One region of the Cellulomonas sp. plas2 genome, then DNA from elsewhere that is predicted to be linked to it. Evidence: riboswitches for the same ligand, from Rfam matches in the RefSeq annotation. Region 1 holds a riboswitch; each other region holds the start of a gene.

Region 1 (4,524 bases):
CTGGGCGTCGGCCGCGGTCCCCGCCGCCCAGGCGTCGCCGCCCGCAGCCAGCGCGTCCAGCTCGTCCACGTAGGCGCTCTTGAGGGGTTCCGTGACGTCCGCCAGCACCTGCTCGTACGTCGCGGCATCACCCGACAGCGCCGCCGGGACGAGCTCCGCGTCACGGGCCTCCCGCCAGAGGGCGAAGGCCTCGAGGAACTCCTCCCAGTGCGGCAGCGGCGCCGTCGTGTCGACGAAGGTCTGCACGTCGGCGATCGCCGCGTCGAGCTCGGCGTCGTTCTCGACGAGCTCGGCCTGCCAGTGCTCGACCTCGTCCGGGCTGGCCACCGCGGCGAGCTGCGCGACGATCATGCGGGACTTGAGCTGGTTCTGGTGGATGGTCTGCGTCGGCCTCAGGACGTCGGTCTGCACCTGCGCCAGGTCCTGCGTCTGCCCGGAGACCGTGCCCAGCGCGGCGTAGGCGGCCGTGCCGAGACCGAGCCCGGCGGCGCAGAACACGCCGACGAGGCCGAGCAGCTTGGAGCGGACGGACAGGTCCGCGAACGGGCGGCGGCGGGGCGTCCCGGAGGTGACGGTGGTGGTGCGGCTCATGGTGCTCCTGTGCGCGAGGGCGGCAGACCGGGGGCGGCTGATGCGCACGGGTGCTCGTGCGACTCGTCCTGTCGTTCGGCAGCGGGTGCCGCGCGGTGAGCGGTCGCCCCCGGCTGGTAGCGTCCGTGACCCGAACGGGGCAGTAGCTCAGCCGGTCAGAGCAGCGGACTCATAATCCGTGGGTCGTGGGTTCAAGCCCCACCTGCCCCACCGATCGCCCGGCGGTGGCGGGGGAGTCGGCCCCGCGCCGTGCAGGGCGGCGGCGACGCCCCTCAGGAGACGTCGGGCAGCGGCAGGCCCAGGCCGAGGCGGACCGCGTTCTCCGGCATGCCCGTGGCCCGCGCCACCTGGAGGACGAGGGTCTCGATGAGGTCCCAGTGCGCCGGTCGGGCGGGCGTGGTGCCCTCCGCGGCGGCGCCCACCCACCGGTGCGCGACGCGCGCGTGCCGACGCTCGACGGCCGCGTGCCCGTGCGGCCGTCGCCGACCGTGCTCGTCCGCGGAGCCGGTGAGCTGCTCGTCGGGCCCCGGAGACGCGGTGTTGATGTGCTCGGCCAGGGCCCGGGCGTGGTGCTCGCTGCCCAGGCCCCAGCACTCGCCCGTGCGCACCGCGCCCGTGCGGAGGTCGACCTCCTCGTGGACGACGCCCCAGTCGAGCGTCATGCCGCCCGCGTCCAGCACGGGCTCGTGGTCCTCGCGGCCGGGTGCGCCCGCGCAGGGCCGGTGCTCGACCTCGGCGGGGTGCGGCGTGCTCCGCCGGTACCCGTCCTCGTGCAGGGTCGTCGTCATGGTGACCGTCCCCCTCTCTCACGCCGCATCCGTGCGGCATGTCACCTCATCGGTCGGGGGCCTGCCGTCCTTGACACTTGCGGCGGGACCACGTGCCCGGTGGACCCCGCTCTCGTCCGGTCGGCCCCGCTCGAGGGGGAGGAGACACCACCGCAGCGGGTGATACCACGGGTGGTCGACACGACCGGCGCCTGCCACGTCCGCGCCGGTGAGAGGCGTGCGACCCTCGACCGGTCACCCGGACGGCCCAGCCGCGGGGGGTTGCGTCCGCTTCCGTCCGGGGCGGGGGATCTTGCCGCGATGTCCGCCTTTCCGGCATAGTTCGTGCCGTCAGCGACAAGGGCAAACCCACCGCGAGGTGGGGACGCAGAGCCACGGGGCCCCACGGGTCAGCCGAGCCGCCGAACGACAGGAGAGCTCCCATGAGCACCGCCACCACGTCCCTCGCCGAGCTCCAGGCCGCCCAGGGCGCGCTCCTCACGCCGGGCGAGGTCGCCAGCCTCTTCCGCGTGGACCCCAAGACGGTCACGCGCTGGGCCCAGGCCGGCAAGATCTCCGCGGTCCGCACCCTCGGCGGCCACCGCCGGTTCCACGAGGCGGAGATCCGCCAGCTCCTCCAGGGCGTCCCGCAGCAGGCCGCCTCCGCCGACTGAGCCCCGGGAACCCGAGCTCGCCGCGCACCCGCCCGCCGGCCACGACGCCGGCGTGCGGGTCCGCGCGTGGGAGGATCGGGGCATGGCCATGCGTGACATCCGTGTCGTCCCCGACCCCGTGCTCCGCACCCCCTGCGAGCCGATCCGCGAGGTCGACGAGCGGGTCCGAGCCCTGGTCGAGGACCTGCTCGAGACCGTCGACACCGAGGGACGCGCGGGGCTGGCGGCCAACCAGATCGGCGTCTCGCTGCGCGCGTTCTCCTGGAACATCGACGACGAGGTCGGGTACGTCCTCAACCCGACGATCGTCGAGCTGAGCGGGGACGAGTACCAGGACGGCGAGGAGGGCTGCCTCTCGGTGCCCGGCCTGTGGTACCCGACCCACCGGGCCTGGTACGCCCGGGTCGAGGGCACGGACCTCGACGGTCGGCCGGTCGTCGTCGAGGGCACCGAGCTGATGGCCCGGTGCCTGCAGCACGAGGTGGACCACCTCGACGGGAAGCTCTACCTCGACCGGCTCGAGCGGTCCGTCCGCAAAAAGGCCATGCGCGCGCTGCGCGACCAGCTGTAGGGGTGGCGCGCGGGGGCCGGGGTCGTGCATCCTGTCCCCGGCGCACCGCGCGCCACCGCCGGGCACGCCGTCCCGGCCCGTCGTACCGAGGTCGTTGGGGAAGACGCATCTCGGACCGACAGGAGGACGGCATGGCAGGCTCGATCACGCGCGGTGTTCTTTTCGTGCACTCCGCGCCCCGCGCGCTGTGCCCCCACGTCGAGTGGGCGGCCGGCAACGTGCTGGGCGTGCGCGTCGCGCTGGACTGGACCCCGCAGCCGGCGGGCCCCGGTCTGCACCGCAGCGAGCTCTCGTGGCAGGGCCCGCAAGGCACCGGGGCGCGCCTGACGTCCGCGCTGCGCGGCTGGGCGCACCTGCGCTACGAGGTGACCGAGGAGCCCAGCCCCGGCGCCGACGGGTCGCGCTGGAGCCACACGCCGGAGCTCGGCATCTTCCACGCCGCCACGGACGTGCACGGCAACGTCGTCGTGCCCGAGGACCGGGTGCGTGCGGCGCTCGAGCACGCGGCCGACCCGCAGCGGCTGCGCGCCGAGCTCGACCTGGCGCTCGGCCAGGCGTGGGACGACGAGCTCGAGCCCTTCCGTTACGCCGGCGCCGGCGCCCCCGTCCGCTGGCTGCACCGCGTGGGCTGAGCGGGCGCGCCGAGCCGCCGCGCTGAGCGGGGGCTCCGAGCCGCTCGGTCGCTCAGCGGCGTCGCGGGCGGCCCCGGGCGGCCAGCGCCGCGAGGGCGACGACCACGGCGACGGCCGCGGAGCCCGCGGCGACGTACTTGTCGCCGTACCAGAGCGGCTCGTACATCGCGGGCAGCGGGCCGATGGCGGGCACCCGCACGTAGACGCTCGCGACGAGGGCGACGACCGACGCGGCCGCCACGACGAGGAACGCCGTCCACGCGGCCCGGCTGCCGCGGCCCAGGACGGCCAGCACGACGACCGCGCAGACCGCCGCCTGGGCCGCGAACAGCCCGCTGAGCGTGAGCGCGCCGTCGGCCGTCAGCGGTGGCCGGTCGAGCGCGATGCGGAGGTGCACCCAGCCCGAGACCCCGAGGGCCAGGGCGCCAAGGACGCGTAGGACCACCCCCGTCCGCGCGCCCGGCGGCCGCCCGCCGGCACGGCCGGGCGCGCCCCCGCGGCCCCTCTCGCGCACCGCGACCCCGCCCTCAGGAGACCGTGAACGTCTTGGTCATCGGCGGGTGCGGGTCGCACGTGTACGTGTACTCGCCCGGCTCTAAGGTCACCTGCCAGGTCGTGTCCTCGGTGCCCTCGACGGACGTCGTCTCGTCGACGCCGGCGCCCGTCAGGTGGAAGTTGTGGATCGTCGTGGCGTCCTCGACCCGGACGGTGTACTCGCCGGCCGGGAGCGTGGTCACCTCGGTGCCCGCCTCGTCGGTGAGCAGGATCTCGAAGGCGTCCGGGTCCTCTGCGGTCCCGAGGGTGGCGACGAGCACCGTGCCCTCCACCGCGGGCCCCGGGGTGCCTGCGGCCTCCTCCTCGGCACCACCGCAGGCGGCAGTGACGAGCAGCACCACGGCGGCACCGGCCAGCAGGGACCTCCTCCTCATGGGAGCACCCTCCGATCTGTTGAGGGAACAACCATTGCTGACACGAGGCCTCGCCCGCAAGCACCGGGCGGGCACGGGCGCGCCCTCGGCTCTCAGGCCGCGGCCACGTCCGCGCCGTTCGCGGACGGGAGGACGGGCGTCAGACGGTCGTGACGACGAGGGCGACGTTGTGGCCGCCGAAGCCGAAGGAGTTGTTCACCGCCGCCAGGTCGCCGTCGCCGAGCGGCCGCGGCGTGTCCCGCACGAGGTCGAGGACGAGCTCGGGGTCCGGGTCCTCGACGTTGATCGTCGGGGGCGCCAGGCGGTGGTGCAGCGCCAGCACGGTGAAGATCGTCTCGAGGGCGCCGGCGCCACCCAGCA
Region 2 (4,524 bases), 820 kb from region 1:
GCACGGTGGCGGGTACGGTCACGACCGCCGGCGCCTCGCACTGCGCGGACCGGTGCGTGCACTGGGGCGTGCGCGAGGGCGACCGCTACCTCGACCCCGGCGCCCTCGTGGGACGGCTGCCGCGGGTGGTCCTGCTGCCCTGGTGAGCGCCCGGCACGGCCCGTCGGTGCGGGCGGCGTCGATCCGTTCGCCGAACCGTGCGCCGATCCGTGCGCCGACCCACTACCGGTCGCGGGTCAGGCCGCCTCGGCGTCCGTCAGCCGCGTGCGCAGCCGGCCGATGGCGGCGGTGTGCATCTGCGAGATCCGCGACTCGGTCACGCCGAGGACGCGGCCGATCTCGGCGAGGGTCCGGCCCTCGAAGTAGTACAGGACCACGACGAGGCGCTCGCGCTCGCTGAGCTGCTCGACGGCCCGCGACAGCAGGAAGGCCTGCTCCTGCTGCTCGACCGAGCCGGCCGGGTCCTCCGCCCGCGCGTCGCGCAGGGCGTCGCCCAGCGAGGCGGCCGAGGAGCCGTCCTCGCCGCCGAGCAGCTCGTCGAGCGCGGCCACGTTCGTCGTGGCGAGCTGGCTGTAGGTCGCGCGGACCTCGGCGACGGGGAGCTCGAGCTCGGCGGCGATCTCGGGCAGCGTCGGCGTGCGGTGCAGGCGCGCCTCGAGGTCGGCCACGGCGCGGTCGAGCGTGCGCGCCTTCGAGCGGACGGACCGCGGGACCCAGTCGAGCGAGCGGAGCTCGTCGATGATCGCGCCGCGGATGCGGGCGGCGGCGTACGACTCGAACTTCACGGCGCGGTCCGTCTCGTACTTCTCGATCGCGTCGATGAGGCCGAACATGCCGTAGGAGACGAGGTCGGACTGCTCGACGCTGCTCGGCAGCCGCATGCCGAGGCGCCCGGCCACGGACTGGACCAGCGGCGCGTAGTGGAGGATCAGCTGCTCGCGGGAGCGGCGGCAGCCCGTCTCCTTGAACGTCGCCCAGAGCGTGTCGACCTCCGAGCGCGGGGCGTCGGGCGTCGGCAGCTCGGCCGGGGTGCGCTGGGCGGGGATGACGCCGGCCGGCGCGGTCACCGCGGGCGCCACGCGGGCGGCGACGGAGAGAGCGGCGGTCTCACGGGACATCCCGACCGGGGCGGACACGGTCAGGAGGGAACCGGGCTGCGGCATGATCGATCCTGTCTGTTCGGTGGCCCGGCTGACCTCAAGGGTCCCGTGGCTTTGCGTCCCCCCCTCGCGGAGGGTTTGCCGTTTCGCTGACAGTGAGGACTCTAGGCGACCGCACAGCCAGGAGCAATGGTCTGTCCCCACCGAACGGTGGTTTCACCCGCGCCGGGCGGTGCACCTGGGATGACGCGGCTCAAGCCCGCGGGTGCGCGAGCCGATAGGCGGCCCTCAGGCGCTCGGCGGACACGTGCGTGTACCGCTGCGTGGTCGCCAGCGACGCGTGACCGAGGACCTCCTGCACCGACCGCAGGTCCGAGCCCCCCTCGAGCAGGTGGGTGGCCGCCGCGTGCCGCAGGGCGTGCGGGGCCACGTCGGGGACGGCGGCACCGGCGGCGGCCGCGTGCACGACGGCCCGGATGCGCCGCTGGTCCACGCGCCCGCCCCGCGTCCCCAGGAGCAGCGCCGGTGGCGAGCCCGCGACGGCCAGGTGGGGCCGGCCGCGCGAGAGCCACCGCTCGAGCGCCACGGCGGCAGGCCTGCCGAACGGCACGACCCGCTCCTTGTCACCCTTGCCGACGACCCGCAGGAGCCGTCCCACGAGGTCGGCGTCGTCGACGTCGGCCGCGCACAGCTCCCCCACGCGGACCCCGGTGCCGTAGAGCAGCTCGAGGGCGACCCAGTCCCGCAGGGCGAGGGGGTCGTCGCCCGCCGCCCGGTCGCGCGCGCCGTCGACCAGCGCGGCCACCTGCGCGGCCGGCAGCACGGTGGGCAGCGTCACGCGGGGCCGGGCGCTGGCCAGGCGGGCGGCGGGGTCGACGGCGACGCGGCCCGTGCGCTGCGCCCAGGCGAAGAAGGTGCGCGCCGCCGCCGTCCGCCGGGCGAGCGTGCCCCGGCTGAGGTGCGCCGCCGCCATGGCGGCGAGCCACGAGCGCAGCACCGCGAGGTCCACGTCGGCCAGCGTGGCGCTCCCGCGACGGAACGCATGGGACAGCAGGTGGTCGACGTCCGCCCGGTAGGCGCGCACGGTGTGGCGTGCCAGGCCCCGCTCGGCGCCGAGGTGCTCGGCCAGGTCCGCCAGCAGGCGCGCGCGCGCGGGGTCGCCCGGCAGCAGGGGGACGTCGGACACGGGGTCACTGTGGACCGCCTCCCCCGCCCCACCACGGAGGCGCGCGGACGGGCCACGTCAGCTCCCCCGCCCGCGCGACCCGAGACGACCCGCCCTGACGGCGCGTCACGTCGGGACGGCCGCGCGCCACCCGGTGGCGGTCCGCTGCGCCCAGCCGCCGAGCTCGAGGACCGCCAGCGCGTCCTGCGCCTCCCGTAGCGTGACACCGGCCGCAGCGGCGACGTCGCCGTCCGGGCGCGCCACCCGACGGGGCAGCGCGTCGTGCACCCGGGCGGCGACGGGGTCCACGTCCTCCGGCCCCCTGGTCGTCGCGGGGGCACCCGTGAGGGGCGCGCCGGTGTCCGGCGGTGCGTCCGGCGCGTCCACGGTACCGACGGGCTCGACGAGCTCGCGCACGTCGTCGGCGTCCGTCACGAGCGTGGCCGCCTCCTCCCGGACGATGCGGTGGCAGCCCGCCGACGCCGCCGACGTGACCGGTCCGGGAACCGCGCCGACGGGCCGCAGGAGGCCAGCCGCGTGGCGTGCGGTGCTGAGGGCCCCGGACCGCCACGCCGCCTCGACCACGACGGTCGCGCCGGCGATGGCCGCGATGAGCCGGTTGCGCTGCAGGAACCGTGTGCGGGTCGGCAGCGCGCCGGGCGGCACCTCCGCGAGGACGGCCCCGCCCTGCTCGACGGCCGCCGCGAGCAGCCGCGCGTTCCCGGCCGGGTACGGGCGGTCGACCCCGCCGGCGACGACGACGAGCGTCGTGCCGCCGGCGGCCAGCGCTCCCCGGTGCGCCGCCGCGTCGATGCCGTACGCGCCGCCGGAGACGACGACGAGGCCGGCCCGCGCGAGGTCGCCGGCCAGCCGGCTCGCCACGTGCTCGCCGTACGGGGTGGCGGCGCGGGCGCCGACCAGCGCGACGGCCCGCCGCCCGGCCGCCGGCAGCGTGCCGCGCACCCAGAGCGCCGGGGGTGCGGTCTCCCGCAGGTCGTCGAGCCCGGGCGGCCAGTCCTCGTCACCGGGGACCACGAGGCGCCCGCCGGCTGTGAGGTGGTCCCGGAGACCACCGTCGGGCGCGAGGCCGGGCAGGCGGACCGCCCACCGCGCCAGGGCGCGCCGTGCGCCGCGCCGGTCGTCCTCCCCGAGGGGCTCGACGAGGCGGGCCACCACCCCTTCGGGGGAGCCGGCACCCGAGGCGGCCGCCACGGCCGCGCGGACCCCGGCGAGCGCCGCCGGCGCGCCGTGCGCCGCGAGGAGCAGGCCGGCCGCCCGGTCCCCGGGCTCGACGAGCGCGCTCCACACCGCGCGGGCCGTTCGGTCGTCCCCGTCGAGCGCCCGCCGGTCCTCCCGCACCGGCCTGACAACCGAGCCGTTGCCCGCCCGCAGGGGCGTCACGCTCCCGCTCATGCGCCCTGCCCCCGCGTCCGCAGCCACAGCGCACGGCCGAGGTCGGCGCGGTCGGGCGCCACGCGTCCGGCCAGGTCGGCCAGCGTCCACGCCACGCGCAGCACCCGGTCGACCCCGCGCAGGCTCAGCGTGCCGCGGTCCACCGCCCGGTCCAGCTCCGCCAGGACCGCGGCCTCGGGACGCCACCGGGCACGCAGCCACGGGCCGGGGACCTCGCCGTTCGTGCGCCAGGGCGTGCCGCGCAGGCGCTCCGCGGCGGTCGCACGGGCTCCCTCGACCCGGGCGGCCACGACCGCCGTCGCGTCGCCGGGGACGGCGCCCGACCGCTCGGGCAGCACCTCCACCTGCAGGTCGACGCGGTCCAGCAGCGGCCCGGAGAGCTTGGCGAAGTACCGCCGTCGCTGCTCCGCCCGGCAGGTGCAGGCCAGGCCCTTGCCGACGCCCTGGCCGCAGGGGCAGGGGTTGGCGGCCAGCACGAGCTGGAACCGTGCCGGGTAGCGCGCGGCCCCTGCCGCCCGGTGCAGCACGAGCTCCCCGTGCTCGAGCGGCTGCCGCAGCGTCTCGAGGACCGCGGTGCCGAACTCGGGCGCCTCGTCCAGGAACAGCACGCCGCGGTGGGCACGGGACGCGGCGCCGGGACGGGGCAGCCCCGCCCCGCCGCCGACGATGCTCGCCGGGGTGGCGGTGTGGTGCGGGTCCTCGTAGGGCGGGCGGCGCAGCAGTCCCTGGCCGGGGTCGAACGTGCCGGCGACCGAGTGGACGGCCGTCACCTCCACCGCCGCCGCCTCGTCGAGGTCCGGCAGGAGCCCGGGCAGGCGGGCCGCCAGCATCGTCTTGCCGGCTCCC
Region 3 (4,524 bases), 1.4 Mb from region 1:
CGGGGACGCCGCGTCCGCGTCGAAGTCGTCGTAGGTCACGGTGACGTCCCCGTCGGCCTTCGACACGTACGTGCTGAGGCCGACCTCGCCCGCCGTCTGCAGGCCGGGGGTCCCGTCGGTCGTCTCGACCTGCCAGCCGTCCGGCTCGGCGCTGCCCGCGGGCCAGGCCTTCGCGCGCAGGGTCGTCGGTGAGGTGCCGGTCACCGCGAGCCGCACCTCGTAGTTCGCGTCCGGCGCGTAGTCCGCGTCGAGCGGGGCGCTCGCGAGCGTCGTGCCGGCCTGTGCCAGGCGCAGCTCGAGCGCGCCCTCCCACGTCACGACGAGACGGGCGCGGTAGTCGCCGGCGCCGGGGACCGCGCGGCCCAGGACCGAGGCGTAGACGGCGGGACCTGCGCCGGCCGCACGGTTCGTCCGGACGGTGGCCCGGGTGTCCGTGGCCGTCCGCGACACGTCGTGCAGGAGCGAGGCGGCCGTGACGCCGCTGCCGACCGTGTGGCGACCGGCACCACCGGTGACGTAGTACCAGGCGCCGCTCTCGTCGTCGCTCCAGGTCCCTCCCTGCTGGGCGGGGCCCCAGCCGTCGCCCAGCTCCCGGGAGAAGGCGTCCTGCGCCACCGCCTCGGTGTCGGCGGCGACGGCGGAGGACGCGGCGGCCGTCGTGGCGCCGGTGGCGAGCAGGACGGCCGCGAGGGACAGCCCGCCGGCGCGGACGGTCGCCGGTCGTCGGGAGGACCGTCCATCGGCAGGACCGGACGGGACGGAGGCGACGGAACGGTTCGTCGTGGGGAGGCCGAAGGGCACGAGCAACTCCTCGAGCGGCGCAGCGGTGCGCGCCGGAGACGGGGCAGGGTCATGGTGGTGCCGCCGCCGGGGCGGGGCGGGTCGACCGTACGGGGGCTCCGGCGCGCCGAGAACCCCGCCGTGCCACCGGGCGCACCGGCGGTCAGCGGGTGAAAGTCGGCCCCGGGGCACGCCGGAACGGGTCCGTGGTGCTATACGCGGCGGCCGCGGTCGAGGGCTCGGCCGGTGTGTCACCCCTGCTCACGCCCCGAGGTCGTCGTCGCGCGCCCTCGACCACCGCTCCACGCGTGCCCGAGGGCGCTCTCGGGCACCCGCACCCCCGGCCGTGACCTTCCTGTGACCCAACACACGCGGGTCGCGGCGGCTGGAGTCCAGCATGTGGACGCCTCAGCAGGGTCGCCGCCGGCCGCCGTGGACCCGAGGAACCCCCGGACGAGTGACGGGCCGTGGGTGAAGTCCGCCGCTGCCGCTGCCGAAGGAGACGGGGAGCCACCACACGACAACGGCAAACCCGTCGCGAGGCGGGGACGCAAAGCCGAGGGACCCCCGTGGTCAGCCTGGCTACCGAACGAGATGGAGCACCGGTGATCCGCACCCGACCGTCCTCGACCGCGCCCGCGGGCACCCCCGCCCGGCACCCGGTCAGCCTCATCGGCACCACGACGCTCGCGCTGGCGCTCGTCGCCGGCGCCGTCGCCCCCGTCCACGCCGCCGCACCCGTCCCCGCAGCGTCGGTGCTGCCGGCGGCCACGACGCCCGTGACGCTGGTGGTCGACAGCTTCGCCCGCACCCTCACCGGTGGCTGGGGCTCCGCGACGACCGGTGGCTCGTGGGTGAGCTGCGGCGGTGACGTCGCCTACGCGGTGTCCGGCGGGACGGGCCGGCAGACGGTCCGCCCCGGCGCCACGGCGGCCTCCGTCCTGGGCAGCGCCGCAGCCGTGACGGACGCCGACACGCGTGTGACGGTGGCGCTCGACCGTCCTGCCGGGTCCGGGCCCGCCGCGTACGCCTCGGTGCTGGGGCGCAGCGTCGCCGGTGCCGGCGACTACCGCGCCCGGGTCGTCGTCACCTGGTCCGGCGCGCTGCAGCTGCAGCTCAGCCGGTCGGCGACGGCGCTGCGCACGGTCGACGTGCCCGGTGTCGCCTACGCCCCCGGGGCGAAGCTCGTGGTGCGGCTGCAGGTGACCGGCACCGCGCCGACCACCCTGCGCGCGAAGGTGTGGGCGGCGGGCTCGGCCGAGCCGGGCGCGTGGACCGTGACGGCGCAGGACGCGACGGCAGGGCTGCAGACCGCCGGCCGGGTGGGCCTGAGCACCTACGTGGCCGGGTCCTCGGCCAAGGAGCTCGTGGCGAGCTGGTCCGGGCTGACGTCCGCGTCGGTCGTCGCGCCCAACGTGGCGCCGACCGCCGCCTTCACGCCGTCGGTGCGCGACCTGGCCGTGGCGGTCGACGGCAGCGCGTCCGCCGACGTCGACGGGACGATCTCGAGCTGGTCCTGGTCCTTCGGCGACGGCGCCACCTCGACCGGCCCGACGGGGACGCACACCTATGCCACCGGCGGCACGTACCCGGTGACCCTCACCGTCGTGGACGACGACGGGGCCACCGCGCAGGTGCGCCGCGACGTCGTCGTGGTCGCACCCAACGTCGCCCCCACGGCCTCCTTCACCGCGGTCGCCAAGGACCTCGGCGTCACCCTCGACGCCGGCGGTTCGCGCGACGCCGACGGGTCCCTCGCCTCCTACGCCTGGACCTTCGGCGACGGGTCGACCGGCACCGGTGCGACCCCGCAGCACGCCTACGCGTCCGCCGGGACCTACACCGTCGGCCTGACGGTGACCGACGACCGCGGGGCCACCGCCCGCGCGACCCGCACCGTCACGGTGACCAAGCCGGCCGGGACGCGCGTCGCGGCGCTGCAGCCCTTCGCGAGCACGGCCTTCTGGAACACCTCCATCGGCTCCGGCGCGGTCTTCGAGTCCGCCGCGGACACGCGGACCCGCATGTTCCTGTCGGGCACGCCGGTCATCAACTCCACGCGCTGGTCGATCGCCGTGTTCCGTGCGAAGGCGACGGACCCGCTCGCGACCGTCACGAACCTCAAGGACGGCAAGGTCTACCAGGTCCGGATCCCGGCTGGCACCGCGCCCACCTACGGCACCGACAAGCACGTCGGCGTCATCGACCCCGACGGGCTGTGGGGCTGGGAGTTCTACAAGATGACGCAGACCGGTCCCCTGACGTGGACCACGACGCGGGTCGTGCGCACGGATCTGACCGGCGACGGCATGAAGGACGGGTCCCGGGCCTCGAGCATCTCCTTCTACGGCGGGCTCATCCGCAAGGAGGAGCTGCGCTCCCTGTCGATCCGGCACACGCTCGCCGTCGGCATCCCCAACGAGATGCTGAAGATGGGTCCGGTGTGGCCGGCTCGCACGCAGGACGGCGACGCGTCGCTGTACTACAGCGGCCAGATCCCCATGGGGACGATGCTCGCGATCCCCGGGACGGTGGACGTCACGAAGCTCGGGCTGACGCCCGAGGGCCTGGCGCTGGCGCGTGCGCTGCAGGACTACGGCGCCCACGTGCTCATCCGGTCCTCGACGATCGCGCTCTACGGCGAGGCGGCGGTCGACCCGGCGCAGGCCGCGAACCTCAGCACGGACTGGCGCAAGCTGTACCCGCTCATGCGCGTGCTGACGAACAACACCGCCGACGACGTCTCCGGCGGGGGGACGCGCCGGGTCGCGCCGCTGCCGGACCTCGACCTCACGCCCTGACGACGTCCTGACCCACCCACCCGTGCCGTTCGCGCGGCGCCGGCCCCGCGGCCGGTCGGGTGACGACCACGCCCGTGCCGGCGGCCCCCGAGGGGTCGCCGGTACGGGCGTTCCCGCTCCCGGGTGATATCGCGCACGGCGACGGGTGAAGTGCGTCCACAGCCCCGGGAGACGCGCAGGACCCGCGACTACTGTGTCCGAAATGCCGCTGAGGAGCGGTGCGAGCGGAACGTACCGCTGCACACCTCAGCCGGGCAAGGACCAGACCAGGGAACGGAGGCGTGTCGTGCGCTCGTCGATCACACGCCAGCGCGCCGTCCTCCTGGTGGCCGGCCTCCTGCTCGTCGCCGGGGTCGTGCTCGTGGCCGTGCTCGCCGGCCGCGGCGGCGGGCCCGTCGCCGCTCCCACCGGCGGCACCGGTGCCACGACGAGCGCGACGGCGACGGCGACGGAGTCGCCCGAGCCCTCGGCGTCGCCCACGGCGTCGGCCACGCCCACCCCGGCGCCCCAGGCGTCCGTGCCGGCCGAGACCCCGGGCGCCGGCGCCAGCGCCGCGCCGGGTGCGGCCGCGCCGTTGGACCTCGCCCCGGCCGAGGCGGCCGTCGTCGACGACGTCCGCGAGATCGAGAGCAGCGCGCAGCACACGGATCCCGTCGCGCCCGGTACGGCGGTCGCCCCGGTCGAGGGCGTGCAGGTCGTCGTCGACTCGGCCGACCGCGTCGAGGCGACGGCGCGCGGCCCGGGGGAGGTCGCCGGGCCGGCGCTGGCGGTGACCCTGACGGTCACCAACGCGACCGCTTCCGCTGTCGTCCTCGACGACGTCGTGCTCAACCTCTACGGCGCCGACGGCGTCCCGGGCAGCCAGAACCTGGGCGACGACCGCTCCGCGCCCCTCGGGGGGGAGCTCGCGCCCGGCGCCTCGGCCACGGGGACGTACGTGCTC

The links. Region 1 has a riboswitch for cyclic di-GMP ahead of AC2TDM_RS07280 (BldC family transcriptional regulator). Riboswitches for the same ligand answer to the same signal wherever they lie in the genome.
Region 2: it holds a riboswitch for cyclic di-GMP, as region 1 does, so the genes downstream of both, AC2TDM_RS11050 (FliA/WhiG family RNA polymerase sigma factor) here and AC2TDM_RS07280 (BldC family transcriptional regulator) in region 1, are expected to answer to the same signal.
Region 3: it holds a riboswitch for cyclic di-GMP, as region 1 does, so the genes downstream of both, AC2TDM_RS13440 (PKD domain-containing protein) here and AC2TDM_RS07280 (BldC family transcriptional regulator) in region 1, are expected to answer to the same signal.

Annotation. Positions count from the first base shown of each region.
Region 1 covers NZ_CM170155.1:1,641,922-1,646,445, forward strand. Annotated here, with positions in the region: gene AC2TDM_RS07265 (methyl-accepting chemotaxis protein) at 1-591, opposite strand, end outside; tRNA gene AC2TDM_RS07270 (tRNA-Ile) at 728-801, shown strand; gene AC2TDM_RS07275 (hypothetical protein) at 864-1,379, opposite strand; cyclic di-GMP riboswitch class I at 1,711-1,785, shown strand; gene AC2TDM_RS07280 (BldC family transcriptional regulator) at 1,802-2,032, shown strand; gene def (peptide deformylase) at 2,115-2,603, shown strand; gene AC2TDM_RS07290 (DUF3145 domain-containing protein) at 2,735-3,235, shown strand; gene AC2TDM_RS07295 (hypothetical protein) at 3,288-3,749, opposite strand; gene AC2TDM_RS07300 (cupredoxin domain-containing protein) at 3,763-4,164, opposite strand; gene AC2TDM_RS07305 (beta-ketoacyl-[acyl-carrier-protein] synthase family protein) at 4,304-4,524, opposite strand, start outside.
Region 2 covers NZ_CM170155.1:2,464,031-2,468,554, forward strand. Annotated here, with positions in the region: gene AC2TDM_RS11045 (peptidoglycan DD-metalloendopeptidase family protein) at 1-146, shown strand, start outside; gene AC2TDM_RS11050 (FliA/WhiG family RNA polymerase sigma factor) at 237-1,163, opposite strand; cyclic di-GMP riboswitch class I at 1,179-1,253, opposite strand; gene AC2TDM_RS11055 (tyrosine recombinase XerC) at 1,354-2,286, opposite strand; gene dprA (DNA-processing protein DprA) at 2,392-3,678, opposite strand; gene AC2TDM_RS11065 (YifB family Mg chelatase-like AAA ATPase) at 3,675-4,524, opposite strand, start outside.
Region 3 covers NZ_CM170155.1:3,011,810-3,016,333, reverse strand. Annotated here, with positions in the region: gene AC2TDM_RS13445 (hypothetical protein) at 1-801, opposite strand, end outside; cyclic di-GMP riboswitch class I at 1,296-1,370, shown strand; gene AC2TDM_RS13440 (PKD domain-containing protein) at 1,386-3,581, shown strand; gene AC2TDM_RS13435 (hypothetical protein) at 3,868-4,524, shown strand, end outside.